Regions from separate parts of the Actinoallomurus vinaceus genome, predicted to be linked through region 2. Evidence: predicted binding sites of a transcription regulator. Region 2 holds the regulator's gene; the other holds the start of a gene.
The links. Region 2 encodes HrcA, which represses chaperone genes, less so after heat shock. Its sites were predicted from a motif close to TTGGCACTCTCNNNNNGAGAGTGCCAA; they were not measured.
Positions count from the first base shown of each region.

Region 1: groES (co-chaperone GroES) is a predicted target of HrcA. The motif match lies at 8,318-8,344, and genes of this name have one in related genera.

Region 1 covers NZ_BAABHK010000001.1:1,046,679-1,056,634, reverse strand. The annotation lists gene glpD (glycerol-3-phosphate dehydrogenase) at 1-1,148, opposite strand, end outside; gene ABEA24_RS04895 (GuaB3 family IMP dehydrogenase-related protein) at 1,245-2,357, opposite strand; gene guaB (IMP dehydrogenase) at 2,415-3,917, opposite strand; gene ABEA24_RS04885 (DUF5319 domain-containing protein) at 4,050-4,436, shown strand; gene ABEA24_RS04880 (hypothetical protein) at 4,547-5,326, opposite strand; gene ABEA24_RS04875 (sigma-70 family RNA polymerase sigma factor) at 5,323-5,910, opposite strand; gene groL (chaperonin GroEL) at 6,177-7,799, opposite strand; gene groES (co-chaperone GroES) at 7,890-8,201, opposite strand; gene ABEA24_RS04860 (class I SAM-dependent methyltransferase) at 8,551-9,744, shown strand.
Region 2 covers NZ_BAABHK010000004.1:126,018-135,973, reverse strand. The annotation lists gene hemW (radical SAM family heme chaperone HemW) at 1-278, shown strand, start outside; gene ABEA24_RS15815 (DUF4870 domain-containing protein) at 283-1,170, opposite strand; gene ABEA24_RS15810 (DUF4870 domain-containing protein) at 1,180-1,821, opposite strand; gene ABEA24_RS15805 (DUF3097 domain-containing protein) at 1,924-2,745, opposite strand; gene ABEA24_RS15800 (MBL fold metallo-hydrolase) at 2,857-3,660, opposite strand; gene hrcA (heat-inducible transcriptional repressor HrcA) at 3,796-4,809, shown strand; gene dnaJ (molecular chaperone DnaJ) at 4,810-5,940, shown strand; gene ABEA24_RS15785 (MFS transporter) at 6,252-7,745, opposite strand; gene ABEA24_RS15780 (Lrp/AsnC family transcriptional regulator) at 7,872-9,236, shown strand; gene ABEA24_RS15775 (16S rRNA (uracil(1498)-N(3))-methyltransferase) at 9,293-9,956, shown strand, end outside.

The DNA.
Region 1 (9,956 bases), on a different contig from region 2:
ACGACCAGGCCCGGCACCGGGTGGGCGACGACGTGCTCCCGGGAGAGCTTCGAGGTCTCCTCCGACTCTCCCGAAAGCAGCGGGCGCAGCCCGGCGTACACCCCCTCGACGTCGTCGTGGGTGAGGGGCGTGTTGAGCACGGCGTTGACGTGCTCCAGGACGTAGTCGATGTCGGCCTTGGACGCGGCCGGGTGATCCTTGTCCAGATCCCAGGGCGTGTCGGTGGTGCCGATGATCCAGTGCCGGCCCCACGGGATGACGAACAGCACGGACTTCTCCGTGCGCAGGATCACACCGCTGGACGAGTGGATGCGGTCCTTGGGAACCACCAGGTGCACGCCCTTGGACGCGCGGACGTGGATCTGGCCGCGTCCGCCGACGAGCTCCTGGATGTCGTCGGTCCACACGCCGGTCGCGTTGACGACCTGCTTGGCGCGCACCTCGAGCCGCCGGTCGGACTCCAGATCCCGGACCCGTACGCCCGTCACCCGCTCGCCCTCGCGCAGGAAGCCGACGGCCTGGGCGCGGGAGGCCACCTGAGCGCCGTACGCCGCCGCGGTGCGCAGCACGGTCGCGACATAGCGGGCGTCGTCCACCTGGGCGTCCCAGTACTGGATCGCGCCGACGAAGGCGTCGCGCTTCAGCGACGGCGCGATGCGAAGCGCCTGCGTGCGCGTCAGGTGCCGATGGTGCGGCACACCGCGGTCCTGGCCCATCGAGATGGACAGCCCGTCGTACAGGGCCACGCCTGCCCCGATGTAGGCGCGCTCCCACACGTGATGGGTCATCGGGAACAGGAACGGCACCGGCCGGACGAGATGCGGGGCGATGCGGCCCAGCAGCAGCCCGCGCTCGGTGAGCGCCTCACGGACCAGCTCGAAGTCGCGCTGCTCGAGATAGCGCAGACCGCCGTGGATCAGCTTGGACGACCGCGAGGACGTCCCGGCGGCGAAGTCGCGGGCCTCCACCAGGGCCACGGTCAGCCCGCGCGTGGCCGCGTCCAGCGCGACACCGGCTCCGACGATGCCGCCGCCTACGACGACGACGTCGAACTCCTCGCCGCTTCCCATCCGGTCCAGCGCGGCCGCGCGCTCGGACGGGCCGAGACGCGACCGGTTCGCCTCGTTCTCAGGCTCCTCAACCGCCATGGCGCACCCCCCTTGGACGTCTGCGTTGACCACGCTACGTCGGTGGCCCGTCAGTCACAAAACACTTACCGGGAGTGGAGTGCGCCCAAGGCGGGGTCAGTGCGGGGCGACGACGACCTGGACGCGCTGGAACTCCTTCAGGTCGGAGTAGCCGGCGGTCGCCATGGCCCGCCGGAGCGCGCCGATAAGGTTCATCGAACCGTCGGCGACGTTCGACGGGCCGTACAGGATCTGTTCAAGCGTGCCGATCGAGCCGAGCTCGACCCGCTTGCCGCGCGGCAGCTCATCGTGATGCGCCTCACTGCCCCAGTGGTAGCCCCGGCCCGGCGACTCCGTCGACCGCGCGAACGGCGACCCGACCAGGACCGCGTCGGCGCCGACCGCAAGGGCCTTGGCGATGTCTCCGGACTGCCGCATGCCACCGTCGGCGATCACGTGGACGTACCGGCCGCCGGACTCGTCGAGGTAGTCGCGCCGGGCCGCCGCGACGTCCGAGATGGCCGTCGCCATCGGCACCGCGACGCCGAGGACCGTACGGGTCGTGTGCCCGGAGCCGCCGCCGAAGCCGACGAGGACCCCGGCCGCGCCGGTGCGCATCAGATGCAGCGCGGCGGTGTAGGTGGCGCAGCCACCGACAATCACCGGGACGTCGAGGTCGTAGATGAACTGCTTGAGGTTGAGCGGCTCGGCCCGCCCGGAGACGTGCTCGGCGCTGACCGTGGTGCCGCGGATCACGAACAGATCCACGCCCGCGTCGATGACCGCCTTGTGGTACTGGGCGGTGCGCTGCGGCGACAGCCGGGCCGCCACGGTCACGCCCGCGTCGCGGATCTCCTCGATGCGCCGCCCGATCAGGTCTTCCTTGATCGGCTCGGCGTACAGCTCCTGGAGCCGTCGCGTCGCCGTGGCGTCGTCCAGCGAGGCGATCTCGGCCAGCAGCGACTCGGGGTTCTCATAGCGGGTCCACAGCCCCTCGAGGTCGAGCACGGCCAGGCCGCCGAGGCGGCCGATGGCGATCGCCGTCGCCGGGCTGACCACGCTGTCCATCGGGGCGACGACCAGCGGCATCTCGAAGCGGTAGGCGTCGATCTGCCACGCGACGCTGACCTCCTCCGGGTCACGGGTGCGCCGCGACGGGACGATGCCGATCTCGTCGAGCGCGTACGCCCGCCGGCCGCTCTTGCCCCGCCCGATCTCGACCTCAGCCATGTACGTCCTCTCCCATGCTTCGGCCGTGACCACGACGGGTCACGGCCGGTGAAACTCTCAGCGGACCTGGTAGTTGGGGGCCTCGACCGTCATCTGGATGTCGTGCGGGTGGCTCTCCCGCAGGCCCGCCCCGGTGATCGGCATCAGCATGCCGTTCGCCTTCAGGTCGCCGACCGTGCGGGAGCCGGTGTACCACATGGCCTGGCGCAGGCCGCCGATGAGCTGGTGGGCGACGGCCGCGACCGGACCCCGGTAGGGCACCTGGCCCTCGATGCCCTCGGGGATCAGCTTGTCCTCGCCGGCGACGTCTTCCTGGGAGTAGCGGTCCTTGCTGAACGACCCGCCGCGCTCACGGTTCTTCATCGCGCCGAGCGAGCCCATGCCCCGGTAGGTCTTGTACTGCTTGCCGTTGATGAAGATCAGCTCGCCGGGGCTCTCCTCGCAGCCCGCGAGCAGCGATCCCAGCATCACCGTGTCGGCGCCCGCGGCGATCGCCTTGGCGATGTCGCCGGAGTACTGCAGGCCGCCGTCGCCGATCACCGGCACCCCGGCGGGGCCGCACGCCAGCGCGGCCTCGTAGATGGCGGTGACCTGGGGCGCGCCGACACCGGCGACCACGCGCGTCGTACAGATGGAGCCCGGGCCGACGCCGACCTTCACCGCGTCGGCGCCCGCGTCGACGAGCGCCTGCGCCCCGGCCCTGGTCGCGACGTTGCCGGCGATGATGTCGGCGTTGCTGTTGGCCTTGAGCTTGGCGACCATTTCGATCATGCCGCGCGAGTGGCCGTGCGCGGTGTCCACCACCAGCGCGTCGACGCCGGCCTCGATCAGCGCCTTGGCGCGCTGCTCGGCCTCCGGGCCCACGCCGACGCCCGCACCGACCACGAGCCGCCCGGCCGCGTCCTTCGTCGCCAAGGGGTACTGCTCGCTCTTGGTGAAGTCCTTCACCGTGATCAGGCCGCGCAGCCGGCCGGCGCCGTCGACGAGCGGGAGCTTCTCCACCTTGTTGGCGCGCAGCCGCGCGAACGCCTCGTCGCGGGACACTCCGACCGGCGCGGTGACCAGCGGCATCTTGGTCATCACCTCGCGCACCGGGCGCGCGGCGTCCGTCTCGAACCGCATGTCCCGGTTGGTGACGATGCCGACGAGGACGCCGTCGGCGTCGGTCACCGGGACGCCGGAGATGCGGTAGTGCGCGCACAGCGCCTCGACGTCGGCGAGCGTGTCGTCCGGCGAACAGGTCACCGGGTTGTTGACCATGCCCGCCTCGGAGCGCTTGACCAGGTCGACCTGCTGGGCCTGCTCGTCGATCGGCAGGTTGCGGTGCAGCACGCCGAGGCCGCCCTGCCGGGCCATGGCGACCGCCATCCGCGCCTCGGTGACGGTGTCCATCGCCGCGGACACCAGCGGGATGCGCAGCGTGATCGACCGCGACAGGCGCGTCGACGTGTCGGCGTCACCCGGCGCGAGATCGGAATACGCGGGCACGAGCAGCACGTCGTCGTACGTGAGGCCCTGCGAGGCGAACTTGGCGGACTCGGGCGCGGAAGTCATGGGCATCATCCGGAAAGGGTCGCGGTGTCGGGCCTGATCAGCGAAGCGTTGCCCCCATCCTAGTCGGGCGTGTCGAACGGCCGCGAAGGGTCGCCACAAGGAACGAATCGGCGACCGTTACTCAGGTAGCGTGGGTTTGTGCACGATGACGCTCCGCTCGACCCGTTCGCGAACGATCCCGAGGACCCGGCCGCCGCGCTCGGCGATCCGAGCGACGAGACCGCTCCGCTGAGCACGACGGAGCGGGAGGACGTGCTGGCCGACCTGGCCGACCTGGAGGTCTTCCGTGCCCTGCTCGAGCCGCTGGGCATCAAGGGCCTGACGGTCGACTGCGGCGACTGCGGCAGGGCCCACCACATCGACTGGGACCTCCTGCACGGCAACCTGCGTCACCTGCTCGACGAGGGGCTGCCGCGCGTCCACGAGCCCGCGATCGCCGCCGCCCCGGAGGACTACGTCAGCTGGGAGTACGCCCGCGGTTACGTGGACGGCGTCATCGACAGTGAGGAAGGCCACTCGAGCTGAGGGCCGCGCCGCCGTACCTTTCGAACTGAGGGGCTCGTCGTCGTACCTGCCGTGATCCCCTGAGCGGGCCGCCGGCCGGCCGTGATCGCCGTTACCTGAAGGAGACCGCCCTACCGGCGGTCGTGATCCGCTGACGTGCGGCCGGTGCCCGAAGAGCGCCTCTTGGCCGTGCGCCGCGACCGGTCGGGATCCGTGGCGGACGTCTCACCAGATGGCTTCGACGTGGTGGGGGACGTGGACGGGCTCGGGGTGGGATCGGCCGGCGCGGTCGGGGTCGGGGTCGGCGACGGGCTGGTCGAGTGCCCGGTGTCCGGGCCGTGCCCCCGGGGATGCTTCGGCCCGACGTAGCCGGGGGTGTGGCCCTTCGCCGGGGCTCCCGCAGGCGGTTTCGTCGGTGCTTCGGACGTCTTCGTCTCGGATGGGCGCGGTGACGCGGCGGGCGTTCTGCCGACGGACGGGCGCGGGCCGCCGGGGAACGCCCGGACGACCGACTCGAGGTGCGCCTTGGAGCGTTCCGAGGCCTCGATGCGGGCCAAGGGCGCGTGGGCCTTCGGCTCGCGATCGCCCCCGCCGCCCGCGACGGCGGCACCCGCCGTCGTCAGCAGGACCGTGACCGCGCCGAACGTGACGAACGCCCGGACGACCGGGCGGCCTGACGTCTTCGAGCCACCGCACGACACACGCGGTGGGGGCGCGGGCAACGGCGGCGCGTCCACGTCGACGTCGGCGATCAGGGCGGCCAGCAGGCGTGCGGCCGGGTCGTCGGACGGTTCGAATCCGGCGCCCGGATCGGTGACGCGGCGCCCGGCCAGAGCGTCGAACAGGTCGCCGCTACGGCTGATCTCACTGAGGTCGAGCGGCTCGGGAGTGGCGGTACCCCCACCGGTCAAGCGATCGACTCCTCACTCGCCATCGCTCGAAGACGGGCGAGAGCCCGGTGCTGGGCGACGCGGACGGCCCCGGCTGACATGCCCAGTACATTACCGGTCTCCTCAGCCGACAGACCTGCCACCACCCGCAGAAGCACCAATTCCTTCTGATGATCCGGCAACCGGTCGAGAAGGTCCCTGGCGCGTTCGGCCTCGATGTAGCGGACGACCGTCTCCTCGGGGCCCGGCCGCTCGTCGGGGCCGTCGGGCAGGTCCTCGGTGGGCACGGCGGCGCGGATCGCGCTGCGCAGCGCATCCGCGATCTTGTGCGACGCGATGCCGAAGACGAACGAGGCGAACGGCCGGCCCATGTCGCGGTAGCGCGGTAGCGCACCGAGCACGGCGATGCACACCTCTTGGGCCACATCGTCCGCGATGTGGTACTGCCCCGACACCCGGCCGAGCCGTGCCCGGCAGTAGCGTACGACCATGGGGCGTACCCGCCCGATCAGGGACTCGACCGCCTCCGGGTCGCCTTGGACTGCAAGGCTCGTGAGTTCCCTGAGCTCGTTGTCGTCGGCTTTCGCCGGACGTCTCCCCCGTATTTCGTCGGCAGCACCCCGAACCGCGGCCCCGGCGATCGCTCCCTCGGTCACGAAAGCATGATGCCCACCGAGATCGCGCCTGTCTCCATCGTTGATGACAACGGAATGGTCACAGTACTGATCCCGACCCGCCTTTATCTCTCAACGTGATCGATCAACTACATACAGTCAGCGAACGGGCGCCCCGAGACGACGGATGCCCCCGCCACATCCGTGGCGAGGGCATCCGGGTGATCTTCCGGCCGTCGTACCGGCCGAATCGATGATCAGTGGCCGTGGCCGTGACCGTGACCACCGGCAGCGGCGTCCGGCTCTTCCTCCGGCTTGTCCGCGACCAGCGCCTCGGTCGTGAGCAGCATGCCGGCGATCGACGCGGCGTTGCTGACCGCGGAGCGGGTCACCTTGACCGGGTCGATGACGCCCTGGGCGATCAGGTCGCCGTACTCCCCGGTCGCGGCGTTGAAGCCGGAGCCGACCGGCAGCGCCTCGACCTTGGAGACGACGACGTAGCCCTCGTTGCCGCCGTTCTCGGCGATCCAGCGCTGCGGCTCGACCAGCGCGCGGCGGACGGCCTCCGCGCCGGTGGCCTCGTCGCCGGACAGCCCGAGCGCGTCGAAGCCCTCCTTGGCGACGTGCACGAGCGCGCTGCCGCCGCCGGAGACGATGCCCTCCTCGATCGCCGCGCGGGTCGCGGAGATGGCGTCCTCGAGACGGTGCTTCTTCTCCTTCAGCTCCACCTCGGTGGCGGCGCCGACACGCAGGACGCAGACGCCCCCGGCCAGCTTCGCCAGGCGCTCCTGCAGCTTCTCGCGGTCCCAGTCGGAGTCGCTGCCCTCGATCTCGCGGCGGATCTGGCGGATCCGGTCCTCGATCGAGGCCGCCTCGCCGTCGCCGTCGACGACGGTGGTGGCGTCCTTGGTGACGGTCACCCGCCGGGCGCGGCCCAGCACGTCGAGGTCGACGCCGTCCAGCTTGAGGCCGACGGCCTCGGTGACGACCTGGCCGCCGGTGAGGACGGCCATGTCCTCCAGCATCGCCTTGCGGCGGTCGCCGAAGCCCGGCGCCTTGACCGCGACGCTGACGAACGTGCCGCGCAGCTTGTTCTGCACCAGGAGCGCGAGGGCCTCGCCCTCGACGTCCTCGGCGATGACCAGCAGCGGCTTACGGGTCTGGGCGACCTTCTCCGCCAGCGGCAGGAACTCCGTGACGTTGGAGATCTTGCCGTCGTGGATGAGGATGTAGGCGTCCTCGAGGACCGCCTCCATCCGCTCCGGGTCGGTCACCATGTACGGCGACAGGTAGCCCTTGTCGAACTGGAGACCCTCGGTGAACTCCAGCTCCAGGCCCATCGTGTGGGCCTCCTCGACGGTGATGACACCGTCCTTGCCCACCTTGTCGAACGCCTCGGCGATCAGCTCACCGATCTTGGCGTCCTGGGCGGAGATGGTCGCGACGTGCGCGATCGACTCCTTGTCGTCGACCTCGCGGGCCGACTTGAGCAGCTGCTCGGAGACGTAGTTGGCGGCGGCGTCGATGCCTCGCTTGAGGTTGATCGGCGACGCGCCGGCAGCGACGTTGCGCAGCCCCTCGCGGACGAGCGCCTGTGCCAGGACCGTCGCGGTGGTGGTGCCGTCACCCGCGATGTCGTTGGTCTTGGTGGCGACCTCCTTGGCGAGCTGCGCGCCGAGGTTCTCGTACGGGTCGTCGAGCTCCACCTCACGGGCGATGGTGACACCGTCGTTCGTGATGGTGGGGGCGCCCCACTTCTTGTCGATGACGACGTTGCGGCCGCGCGGGCCGATCGTCACCTTGACGGCGTCCGCGAGGGCGTTGACTCCGCGCTCAAGGGCGCGGCGCGCGTCCTCGTCGAACTCCAGGATCTTCGGCATTGGGAAGCTCCAAGTATGGGTGTCCGTGGACGTGCACAGCCCCGGCCACCCTCATAGGGGTATGACCGGGGCGGCGCATTCGTTCGGGTCTTACTTCTCGACGACGGCGAGCACGTCGCGGGCCGACAGCACGAGGTACTCCTCGTTGTTGTACTTGACCTCGGTGCCGCCGTACTTGCTGTAGAGGACGACGTCCCCGACCTTGACGTCGAGCGGGACGCGCTTCTCACCCTTGTCGTCGAAGCGACCCGGCCCGACGGCGAGAACAGTGCCCTCCTGGGGCTTCTCCTTGGCCGTGTCGGGAATCACCAGACCCGACGCGGTGGTCTGCTCGGCCTCGAGGGGCTGGACGACGATGCGGTCCTCGAGCGGCTTGAGAACAACCTTGGTGGCGGTCGACACGATCTGACCTTCCCCTTCGATTGCGTATCCTCGGCCGACCAGAGCGGCCAGCCGCATGTTGGAGACGCGACCACGGTGGCCTGCCGTCGCGGGTGCCAGACCAGCCTGTCGCTTGATTGGCACTCTCATAGGGAGAGTGCCAAGTTGGAGATTATGCCGTGGCCGGGAACGCGTCAACACGGGGTCCCGCGCGCCGCCCACCTGTCGTTATATGCGACTTTCGCGAGGATCACCCGACGGCCCGATGCGGGCCGACAGGATCCGCCCGGCGACCCGGCATAGTCCAGCGCCACCAGGCTCGCCGGCCGCCCGGTCCGGCCCACTGCCGCTCGGCCACTACGGTCGTCGGGTGGACATCGCCGCATTTCAGGGGCTGCTCACCCCCGAAGGCCAGGGACTGCTCGGCGAGATCGGCGCCGCCGACGTCGACGAGCGCACGCTCCTGGCCACCGCCTCCCGGCTGCGTACCCGCCACCCTGCCGAACTGGTCGGCGCCGCGCTCACGCAGGCGCGGCTCCGTGTGCGCGGGCGGGCCAAGTTCGGGGCCGACGCGGACCGCATGTACTTCACGCCGCAAGGGCTCGAGCAGGCGACTCGGGCGAGCGTCGCCCGGCACCGGGCGCAGCGGTTCGCCGGCCGGCTCGACGGTCGCGGGACGGTACTCGACCTGGGCTGCGGCATCGGCGGCGACCTCCTCGCGCGCGCCCACGCGGGCGTCGGCGGGATCGGCGTGGAGCTGGACCCGCTCACCGCCGCCGTCGCACGGGCGAACCTCCGCGCCTTCGCCCTGGAGGACCTGGCGGACGTACGGCCGGGCGACGCCGCGGCACAGGATCCGGACGGGCACGCCGCGGTCTTCGCCGACCCGGGCCGCCGTACCTCCCGTGGGCGGGTCTTCGACCCGGAGGCGTACCTGCCGCCGCTGGGCACCGTGCTCGCCATCGCCGGACGGGCGCCCGGCGGCTGCGTCAAGGTGGCGCCGGGCATCCCCCACGAGGCCGTGCCCCCGGGAGCGGAGGCCGAATGGATCTCCGACGGCGGCGAGGTGAAGGAGGCGGCGCTGTGGCTCGGCCACCTGGCGGGCGACACACCACGCCGGGCGACCGTCCTGCGACCGGGCCGGGAGGCCGCCACCCTGACGGCCGAGCCCGACCTCGGGCCGCCCCCGATCGCCGACTGGCGCCGCTATCTGTACGAACCGGACGGCGCGGTGGTCCGGGCGCATCTGGTGGCCGAAGTCGCGGCCCGGCTCGACGGAGCGCTGGCCGACCCCCGGATCGCCTACATCACCTCGGACGCGCTGCGTGCGACGCCGTTCGCCCGGCCGTACGAGATCCTGGACGTCCTGCCGTTCGCGGTGAAGCGGGTACGGGCGGCGCTGCGCGAACACCGGACGGGCACCCTCACGATCAAGAAGCGCGGCTTCGCGGGCGACGTCGAGCGGCTGCGCCGCGACCTGCGCACGGACGGCACCGAGGAACGCGTCCTCGTACTCACCCGCGTGGGCGACGCCCCGACCGCCCTGATCTGCCAAGAGGCCTGAGCGAGACGACGCCGGGCGCCGAAGGGCCGGTCCGACGGTGGCACCGCCCCGTGGTTGCCGTTCGAGCACGGGCCGCGCGGTACGCGGCGTGGGTGGTGGCGCGCGGGGGTGGGCGACACGCCAGAGTCCGGCAAAGACCACGGTCACGACCGTGTCCGGCTGACTACTCTTGGCGACCGGAAGCCCGCGCCGCGGGCGCGATGACGGGTGCG
Region 2 (9,956 bases):
TCAAGCACCCCGCCGCCTACGCCGCCCGCCTCGCGGCCGACACCACGCCCGCGCACGCCCGGGAGGTCCTGGACGCCGACGACCGGCGGTTCGAACGCGTGATGCTCGAACTGCGACTGGCCGACGGCTGCCCCCTCGACCTGCTCGACGACGACGCCGTACGAGGCGCGGTCGCGGACGGCCTGCTCGTCCCCGAGGCCTACGAGGCGGGACGCGCGGTGCTGACCCTGCGCGGGCGACTCCTGGCCGACGCGGTCGTCCGGGACCTGACGCCCTAAGGGGTCACTTGACCATCGGCCAGCACAGCCACTTCGGGATCACGTACGGCTGGGCCTTGCTCGCCCGTACCGCGCCGATGATCAGATAGATCAGGTGCGCCACGCCGTACACCACGAGCACCGGGAGGACGACGATCGCGCCGATCCCGAGCGTGACGACGATCAGCAGGATGCTGCCGAACGTGAGGATGAGGCTGGTCAGCGCGAGGTTCAGCGCCTGCGCCCCGTGCTGGCGGACGAACGGCGACCGGTCCTTGCGCGACGCGTAGACGACGAGCGGCGCGATGAACCCGAACGCGAACTGCCCGACGTACGCCATGAGCGCCCACGTCGTGTCGTCGGCCGCCGTGATCCCCGGGCCGGCGTACGCCGGCGGTCCGTAGGCGTACGGCACGGGAGGACCGCCGTACGGCGGTCCGGGCGGGTGCGGAGGACCGCCGTACCCGGGACCGAGCGCTTGTGGACCGGGTGGTGCGTCGTACGGTCCGGGTCCTGCCGGCGGGCCGCCGTAGGGCCGTCCGTACGGCGGCGGCTCGGCCGGCGCGCCGTACGGCCCCGGTGGCGTCGGCGGCCCGGCCGGGACACCGGGCGCTCCCGGTGGTCCAAGTGGTCCGGCGGGGGCGCCGTACGCCTCTGGTGGTCCAGGAGGCCCGGCTGGGGCGCCGTACGCACCCGGTGGTGCGGGTGGCCCGGCGGGGGCGCCGTACGCTCCCGGTGGCGTCGAGGGCCCGCCGTACGGAGGTCCACCGGCCTCGTAGGGCGGCGTGTCGTGCGGCCCCGGCCACGACGGTCCGGGCGGCGGGCCGCCGGGAGACGGGGGAGCGGCGGGCGGGCCGCTCAGCGCCGGGTCCGGCGGTTCGAACGAGGGCGGGGGATCCTGTGGCTCACTCACACGGCTTCCCTATCGCAGGATCGGCCAGGCGGCGATCGAGGGCAGGCGGTACCACTCGCAGCGGTTCGCGCCGATCGCGGCCTTGACGACGCAGAAGTACTCGATGGCCAGCACCGCGAGCGTGATGAGCAGCCCCTGTATGCCGATGAAGTAGGTCACGGCGAAGGCGGCGACGTTGCAGGCGGTCATCGCGATGGACAGGTTGAGCGCCTGGACCGCGTGGAAGCGCGCGAACCGCGAGGAACGGCCCTTGAGGAGGTAGACGATGGCCGGGGCGATAAACCCGGCGACGAAGATCCCGACGTAGGCCGGGACGGCCCAGCGTTCGTCCTCGTCCGTGACCGGCCCGCCGGTGGGCGTCGGCTCGCGGCGCCGCTTCGCGGGCTGGGGCGGGCCGTAGCCCGCGGCCGGAAGGGCCTGCTGCCCGTGCGGCTGCTGCTGATATCCGCCGTGCTGGTAGCCGCCCTGGTCGTAGCCTCCCGGCGCGTTCCCGGGCTGGGCGTACGGCGACGGCCCGTGGCCCTGGACCGGTGCCCGTCCATGGCCCTGGCCTCCGTGGCCCGGCCCGTACCCCTGGCCTCCCGGGCCGGGGCCGTAACCCGGTCCGCCGAGGCCGGGCCGTCCGTAGCCCGGTTGCTGGCCATAGGTCATTGGTGGCGTCCCTTCTAGCGGAACATGGGGAGATGTCGGTGGGTGACCGAAAGAGGTCGCAGTGTATGAGACGTACGCCGACGCGGGATGGTTGCGCCGTCCTCAGCCCCGTTGCGGGACGGTGACGAAGTCGATCAGCTCCTCGACCCGCCCGAGCAGCGCGGGCTCCAGGTCGGTGTAGGCGCGGACCCGGCCGAGGATCGCCTGCCACACCTCGCCCGGCTCGCCCCTCCAGCCGAGGGCGGCGATGACGCCTTCCTTCCAGGGCGTCCCGCGCGGCACCCGGGGCCACGCCGCGATGCCGAGCACCGACGGCTTCACGGCCTCCCAGATGTCGATGAAGGGGTGACCGGTGACGAGGACGTACGGCGAGGAGACCTCGCCGGCGATGCGGCTCTCCTTCGAACCGGCCACGAGGTGGTCGACGAGCACGCCCAGCCGGCGTTCCGGCCCGGGGCCGAACTCCTCGACGATGTCGGGGAGGTGGTCGACGCCTTCGAGGTACTCCACGACGACACCCTCGACCCGCAGGTCGTGCCCCCAGATCTTCTCCACGAGTTCGGCGTCGTGGCGGCCTTCGACGTAGATCCGGCTCTCCTGCGCGACGCGCGCCCGGAGGTTCGGTACGGCGATCGAGCCGGACGCCGACCGCGACGGCCCCGCCGCCCGTACGGGGCGGACGAGCGTCACCGGCTTGCCGTCGATCAGGAACCCTGCCTTGGTGAGGGGGAAGACCCGGCGCTTGCCGAACCGGTCCTCCAGGGTCACCGCGTCCTTCTCACAGGCGACGACCGCGCCGCAGAAACCGCTCGACGGGTCCTCGGCGACCAGGCCGGGCTCGGCGGCGACGTCCGGGATCTGCCCTTTCTTCGGGCGGCGCCAGTCGCCGGACAGAACGTCGCGTCCATAGTCTTTGCTCCGCACCCGTCGCACCGTACCGGTCACGAGCCGAGCGGGTGCGCTCACCCTGATCCCTTACCGGCCCGATCGTCCAGGCGGCCCGCCCCGATCCCGGGTTCGGATCGTCCGGGCGGCTCATCCTGATCCAGGGCGCGGGTCCAGATGATCGTGGCCGCGCCGGATCGCCTCGCGCAGCGTCTCGGCAGGGTACGGCCAGCCGCCCGTGGCGAGGGCCTCCTCGACGTCCAGCCCCGCGGCGTGCGTCTCCCGCACCCGGCGGGCCACCAGGTCGATCTCCTCGCGCTGGCGGGCCGCGAACGCCGGATCGACGGGCTCCCCGTGCCCGGGCACGAGCACGCCGTCCACGGTCCGCAGCAGCGCGGCCAGGGTGCCGGGCCACTCCAGCGGGAACGAGTCGCCGCCGTACGACGGCGGGCCCGACTGTTCGATCAGGTCGCCGGTGAACGCGCACCGGGCGTCGGGAACCCATGCCACGAGATCGCCGTCCGTGTGGCCCCGGCCGAAGTACCGCAGCTCGACGACGCGGTCGCCCAGGCCGAGCTCGGCGTGGTCGGTGACGAGGTGGTCCGGCGCGAGCAGGAGGTCGGTCTCGACCTTCTCCGCCCACCCGGGGAACTCGCGTGCCAGCATCGGCCGTACGGTGTGCGCCAGGTAGTCCGGCAACGACGCGTGCCCCCACCGCACCCCGGTGAAGGCGGCGTTGCCGAAGCAGTGGTCGAAGTGGCCGTGGGTGTTGACGACGATGGGATCCTCGACGCCGAGCCGCCGGACGTCGTCGCGTAGCCGCACGCCCTGTGCGACACTCGCGCGGGTGTCGATGACGACGGCGCCCGCGGCCCCGACGATGACCCCAACGGTCACGTCGAAGTCGGAATAACGGCGCTGGAAACAGCGTTCCGCAACTTCGTGCCAGGTCACAGGAGTGACTCTGCCACGCTCGACGCGAGAACGTGATCCACCGGCGTCTCCTCGTGTGTGCCGCCGAGCCGTACACTTGGCACTCAGAGGAGAAGAGTGCCAGATTGAAGGGCTGCGGACACGGGAGGTGAGTGCGTGCTCGACGATCGAAAGCTGGCCGTGCTGCGAGCCATCGTCGAAGATTACGTGTCCACCCATGAGCCGGTGGGTTCCAAGGCGCTGGTCGACCGGCACAATCTCGGCGTCTCGCCGGCCACGATCCGCAACGACATGGCGGTGCTCGAGGAGCAGGGCTACATCGCCCAGCCTCACACGAGCGCCGGACGCGTGCCGACCGACAAGGGATACCGGCTGTTCGTCGACCGGCTGTCCACGATCAAGCCGCTGTCCGCGGCCGAGCGGCGCGCCATCGAGACGTTCCTCGCCAACGCCTACGACCTCGACGACGTCGTGAGCCGTACGGTCCGGCTGCTGGCACAGCTGACGCGGCAGGTCGCCGTCGTGCAGTACCCCTCGCTGACGCGTTCGTCGGTACGGCACGTCGAGCTGGTGCCGATCGCGGCCCAGCGACTCCTGCTCGTGGTCATCACCAACACCGGCCGCGTCGAGCAGCGGGCCATCGAGACCCACGAGGACGTCTCCGACGAGGCCATCGCGCACCTGCGGGCGCTGCTCAACGCGCGTCTCGACGGGTGCTGGCTCACCGACGTGCCCGACGTCATGGCCGACCTGACGGAGCACGTGCCGGTCGGCGAGCGGCCCCTGGCCGCGACGGTGCTGTCGGTCCTCCTCGAGAGCCTCGTCGAGAAGCACGAAGAGAAGATAATCATCGGCGGCGCGGCGAACCTCGCTCGCGCCGACTTGTCCCAGAGCCTCCGTGACGTGCTGGAGGCCCTGGAAGAACAGGTCGTCCTGATGCGACTGCTCGGCGAGGCGGAGAACCCCTCCGGCCTCACCGTGCGGATCGGCACCGAGAACCCGCATGAGGGCCTGCGCACGACATCGGTGGTCGCCACCGGCTACGGCGCGGGCGACCAGGCCGTGGCCCGGCTCGGCGTGCTCGGTCCGACGCGGATGGACTACCCCGGGACGATGGGAGCAGTGCGCGCAGTGGCACGTTACGTCGGTCAGATACTGGCGGGGTCGTAAGTGGCGAACGACTACTACGCGACCCTCGGGGTGCGCCGGGACGCCAGCGCGGACGAGATCAAGAAGGCGTACCGGAGGCTCGCGCGCGAGCTGCACCCGGACGTCAATCCTGATCCGGCCACCCAGGAGCGGTTCAAGGAGATCACCCAGGCGTACGAGGTGCTCTCCGACCCGAAGAAGCGCGAGATGTACGACCTGGGCGCCGACCCGTTCGCGGCCGGTGCCGGCGCGGGAGCCGGCGGCTTCGGCGCGGGATTCCCGTTCAGCGACATCATGGACGCCTTCTTCGGCACCACCACCCAGCGCGGGCCGCGCACCCGGGCCCGACGGGGCCGCAACGGCACCGTGCGCGTCGAGCTGGACCTGTCGGAGACGGCGTTCGGCACCACGCGCGAGCTCACGGTCGACACCGCCGTCGTGTGCAACCACTGCTCGGGCGCCGGTACGGCCCCGGGCACGCACCCCGAGACGTGCGACATGTGCCACGGCCGGGGCGAGGTGCAGCAGGTCACCCGGTCGTTCCTCGGCCAGGTCATGACGTCGCGAGCCTGCCCGCAGTGCGGCGGCTACGGCACCATGATCCGCACCCCGTGCCCGGAGTGCTCCGGCGACGGCCGGGTCCGCACCCGCCGCACGATCAAGGTACGCATCCCCGCCGGTGTCGAGAACGGCACCCACATCCAGCTCGCCGGTGAGGGCGAGGTCGGCCCGGGCGGCGGACCGGCCGGCGACCTGTTCCTGGAGATCGTCGAGCGTCCGCACGCGATCTTCGAACGGCAGGGCGACGACCTGCACTGCACCGCCCAGGTCCCGATGACCGCCGCCGCACTCGGCACCACGCTGACCGTCGAGACCCTCGACGGCCCCGAGGAGATCGACATCCGGCCCGGCACCCAGTCCGGCCAGGTGATCCCGATGTACGGCCGGGGCGTCAAGCACCTCAACGACAGCGGCCGCGGCGACCTGATGATCCACGTGAACATCGAGACGCCGACCAAGCTCGACGAGGAGCAGGAGGAACTGCTGCGCAAGCTGGCGAGCCTGCGCGGCGAGGAGCGCCCGCCGGGCAAGTTCTCCCCGGGCCAGCAGGGCTTCTTCTCCCGCCTCCGCGACGCCTTCAACGGCCGCTGAGGTTTTTGCGAAGGCCCCGTCCGGACCGGACGGGGCCTTCGTCATCCGTGAGGGATCTCTGTCACGTGAGCGGGTCGCTGTCGCGTGGGCCGGTCTCCGTCACGTAGTCGGACACATAGGCGGCCTTCGTCACGCCTCCGTCACGCGAGCGGGTCTCCGTCACATGGGTGCGTCTCCGCCACGCGGGTGGGTCTGCGTCACGTGGGCCGGCCTGCGTCACGTGGCCGGTCTCCGTCGTGTAGGCGGGTCTGCGTCGCGTGGGCGGGTCGCCGTCACGTGGGTGGGTCCGCGTCACGTGGGCGGGGCTTCCGTCATCCGTGAGCGGGTGCCGCGGACCGGTTCTCCGGCTCCGGCTCCCGCTCCGGCGGTGCCTCGCGGGTTCGCATCAGCGCCGCCGTGACGATCGTCGCGACGAGCAGCCCCGCTGCGAGCCAGAAGGTCAGCCCGACGGCGTGCAGTGACGCGGCCCCGGATCCGCGGCCCGCCCGGGACCCCGTGGCCAGGGAGCGGAAGAAGACCGTCCCCAGCAGGGCGATGCCCAGAGTGCCGCCGAACTGCTGGACCGCGTTGAGCAGCCCGGCGGCCGACCCCGTCTCGTGCGGGCGCACCCGCGTGAGGGCGGTGGTGAAGAACGGCACGGTGAACAGCCCGTTCCCGATCCCGCACAGCCCCAGCGCGCCGAGCAACGCCCAGGGGTAGGCGCCCGGCCGGGCGCCGGCGTAGACGGCGACCGTGGCGAGGAGGCCGGCGAGCATGACGGCCAGCCCGGCGAACATCATCCGTGATCCGTACCGCGGCACCAGGCGCGTCCCCGAGACCCACGAGGAGATCGCCATGCCGCAGGACCACGGCAGCAGCGTCAGCCCGGCGGTGAGGACGTCGTCGCCCAGCCCGACCTGCACCTGCACCACGACGACCAGCATCAGCCCGTTCATCACGGCGAAGAACAGCGTCGAGGTCGCCAGCGCGGCCGGGAAGCCCCGGTCGCGGAACAGGCTCGGCTCGACCAGCGGACGGCCACCGCGCCGGGCGGCGTACCGCTGCTGAAGACCGAACGCCACCAGGACCACGGCCCCGGCGCCCATCTCGGCCCAGCCGCCCGCCCGCACACCGGCGGTCCCGCTCTGAATCAAGGGATGGACGACCAGTCCGGCTCCGGCGATCGCCAGCACCGTGCCGAGCAGGTCCAGGCGCGGCCGCGCCTCCGCCCTGTCCTCGCGCATCCTCGGAACCACGGCCAGCACGACGGCCGCGAGCGGCAGGTTGACGAGGAACACCGAACGCCAGGAGGAGCCGAACAGGTCGGCGTGCGTGAGCACCGCCCCCAGCACCGGCCCGCAGATCGCGGCCAGGCCCATCACCGGCCCGATGCTCCCCATCGCCTTGGCCAGCTCGGCACCGTCGAACATGGCGCGGATCAGCCCGATCGTCTGCGGAATGATCAACGCGGCGGCGGCACCCTGGACCGCTCGGGCGGCGATCAGCGCCCCGGCCCCGGGCGCCAGCGCGCACGACAGCGACGCGAGCGCGAAGCCCGCCACCCCGACCGCGAACACGCGCCTGCGCCCCACCATGTCGCCCAGCCGGCCGCCCATGACCAGCAGCATCGCGAACGGCAGCGTGTAGGCCGCGCTGAACCACTGGATGTCGGTCTCGGCACCGCCCAGGTCCGTGTGGATGACCGGCGCGGCGACCTGCACGATCGTCGCGTCCAGCAGGTTCATCGCCTCGGCGACCAGCAGGGCGCCCAGCGCGAGCCCGCGGAAGCGGTACGCCGCTCCCACCGACCCTTCCCGTATCTCCATCGATCTTCCTTCCGGTCACGCCCGATGTCGCGATCCAGCGTGCGAGGGCGAAGCGGGCCGTTCCACCCACGGCGCGAGATCGGCGGATTGTTTCCATCCGAGGCGTGACTGGTGCAAGATCGGTGCATGCTCGACGATCTCGACCGGTGCATCATCCACGCCCTCTACATCGACGGACGGGCACCGTTCAGCCGGATCGCCACGGTCCTCGGCGTGTCCACCCAGACCGTGGCGCGCCGATACCGGCGGCTGCGCGGCGAAGCGGGCCTCCGCGTGGTCGGCCTCGCCGAGACCCGCCAGGCCGGGCACACCCAGTGGATGGTGCGGCTCACCACGACCCCGGCCACCGCGCAGACGCTCGCGCACTCCCTCGCCCGGCGGCCGGACACCTCATGGGTCAAGCTGGTCTCGGGCGGCACGGAGATCTTCACTCTCATCCACGCGCCGCACGGCGTCGAGGTCTCCCGCGCCCTGCTGCTGCGCGACATCCCGCGCCGAGCCGGGATCACCGCCGTCTCCGCCCACTGCGTGCTGCACACCTACCTGGGCGGCCCCACCGCCTGGCGCGGCGTCACCCAGGCCCTCAGCGACCGCCAACAATGGGAACTGTCACCTGCGGGGGATCCCGGCGACGCACCGGCCGGACCGGCGTCCCACCCCCGTACGACCCGCCCTGCGCCCCCGACGGGCGCGGACGTGGATCCCGGCGGCGTTCCGGCCGGGTCGGCCTCCGGCCCCCAAACGGCCCGCCCCGTACCCTCGGAGCCCGCGGACGGGGAGCCCCGCGACGCGCAGGCCCATCCCCGTACGGCACGGCTGGCGCAGACGGACGGGGGTCCCGGCGATGCGCCGGCCGGGTCGGCCTCCGGCCCCCGTACGGCCCGCCCTGTGCCTCCGGCGCAGGCGGACGGGGATCTCGGCGGCGCGTCGGCCCACTCCCGTACGGCCCGCCCGGTGCAGGCGGACGGGGGTCCCGGCGGCGCGTCGGCCCATCCCCGTACGGCACGCTCTGCCGCTCCGGCGCGCGCGGACCAGGAGTTGCTCGCCGCGCTCCGCCAGGACGGCCGGGCCTCGTACGCCGACCTGGCCGGGGCCACCGGGTGGTCGCAGGCCACCGTCGCCCGCCGCATCGCCGACCTGCGCGCCCGCGGCACGGTCTTCTTCGACGTCGAGATCGACCCCGCCGTCCTCGGAGCCACCACCCAGGCCCTGCTGTGGATGGCCGTCGCACCGGCCCACCTGGACCACGTGGCGACCACGCTCGCCGGCCACCCCGAACTGGCCGTCGTCGCGGCCACGACCGGCCCCACCAACCTCCTCGCCCAGGCCCTCTGCTCCGACCCGACCGAGTTGCACCACTACCTCACGCGGCGCCTCGGTGCCCTCGACGGAATCCACACCCTCGAGACCGCCCCGATCCTCCACACCGTCAAGGCGGCCGGCACGCTCAGCCCGGTGGGCACGCGGTTCGGCCTGTCCTCGGCGTCCTGACGCGGCGGGCCACTCGGGCGGGCGCTCGGCACGGCGACGCGCCTACGATCGGTGCCATGAGCCCGCCCCTCTTCCTCGCCGAGGCCGCACGCCTCGACTCCGATCGGATCCTCCTCGACGGACCCGAGGGGCGCCACGCGGCCGCCGTACGCCGGCTCCGGGCGGGGGAGCGGGTCGACCTGAGCGACGGGGAGGGCCGGCTCGTCGAATGCGTCGTCGCCTCGGCCGAGCGCGACAGCCTCCACCTGGAGGCCGTCGCACGCCGGGACGTTCCCCGCCCGGAACCCCGGATCGTCGTCGTCCAGGCGCTGCCCAAGGGCGACCGGGGAGAGCTCGCGGTCGAGACGATGACCGAGGTGGGCGTCGACGTGATCGTGCCGTGGACGGCCGCCCGCTGCGTCACGCAGTGGCGGGGCGACCGGCGCGCCAAGGCGCTCGCACGATGGCGCGGCACGGCGCGCGAGGCGGCCAAGCAGAGCCGCCGGGTATGGCTGCCCGAGGTGACCGAGCCCGCGGACACGACCGCGGCGGCCGAGCGCGTCGCCGGCGCGGCACTGGCCGTGATCCTGCACGAGGAGGCGGAGCGGCCGCTGAGCGGGATCGACGTCCCGGACACCGGAGACATCGTCGTGGTCGTCGGCCCCGAGGGCGGGCTGACCGACGACGAGATCGCCGCGTTCCAGGCCGCGGGCGGAACACCGGTCCTCCTCGGCCCGACCG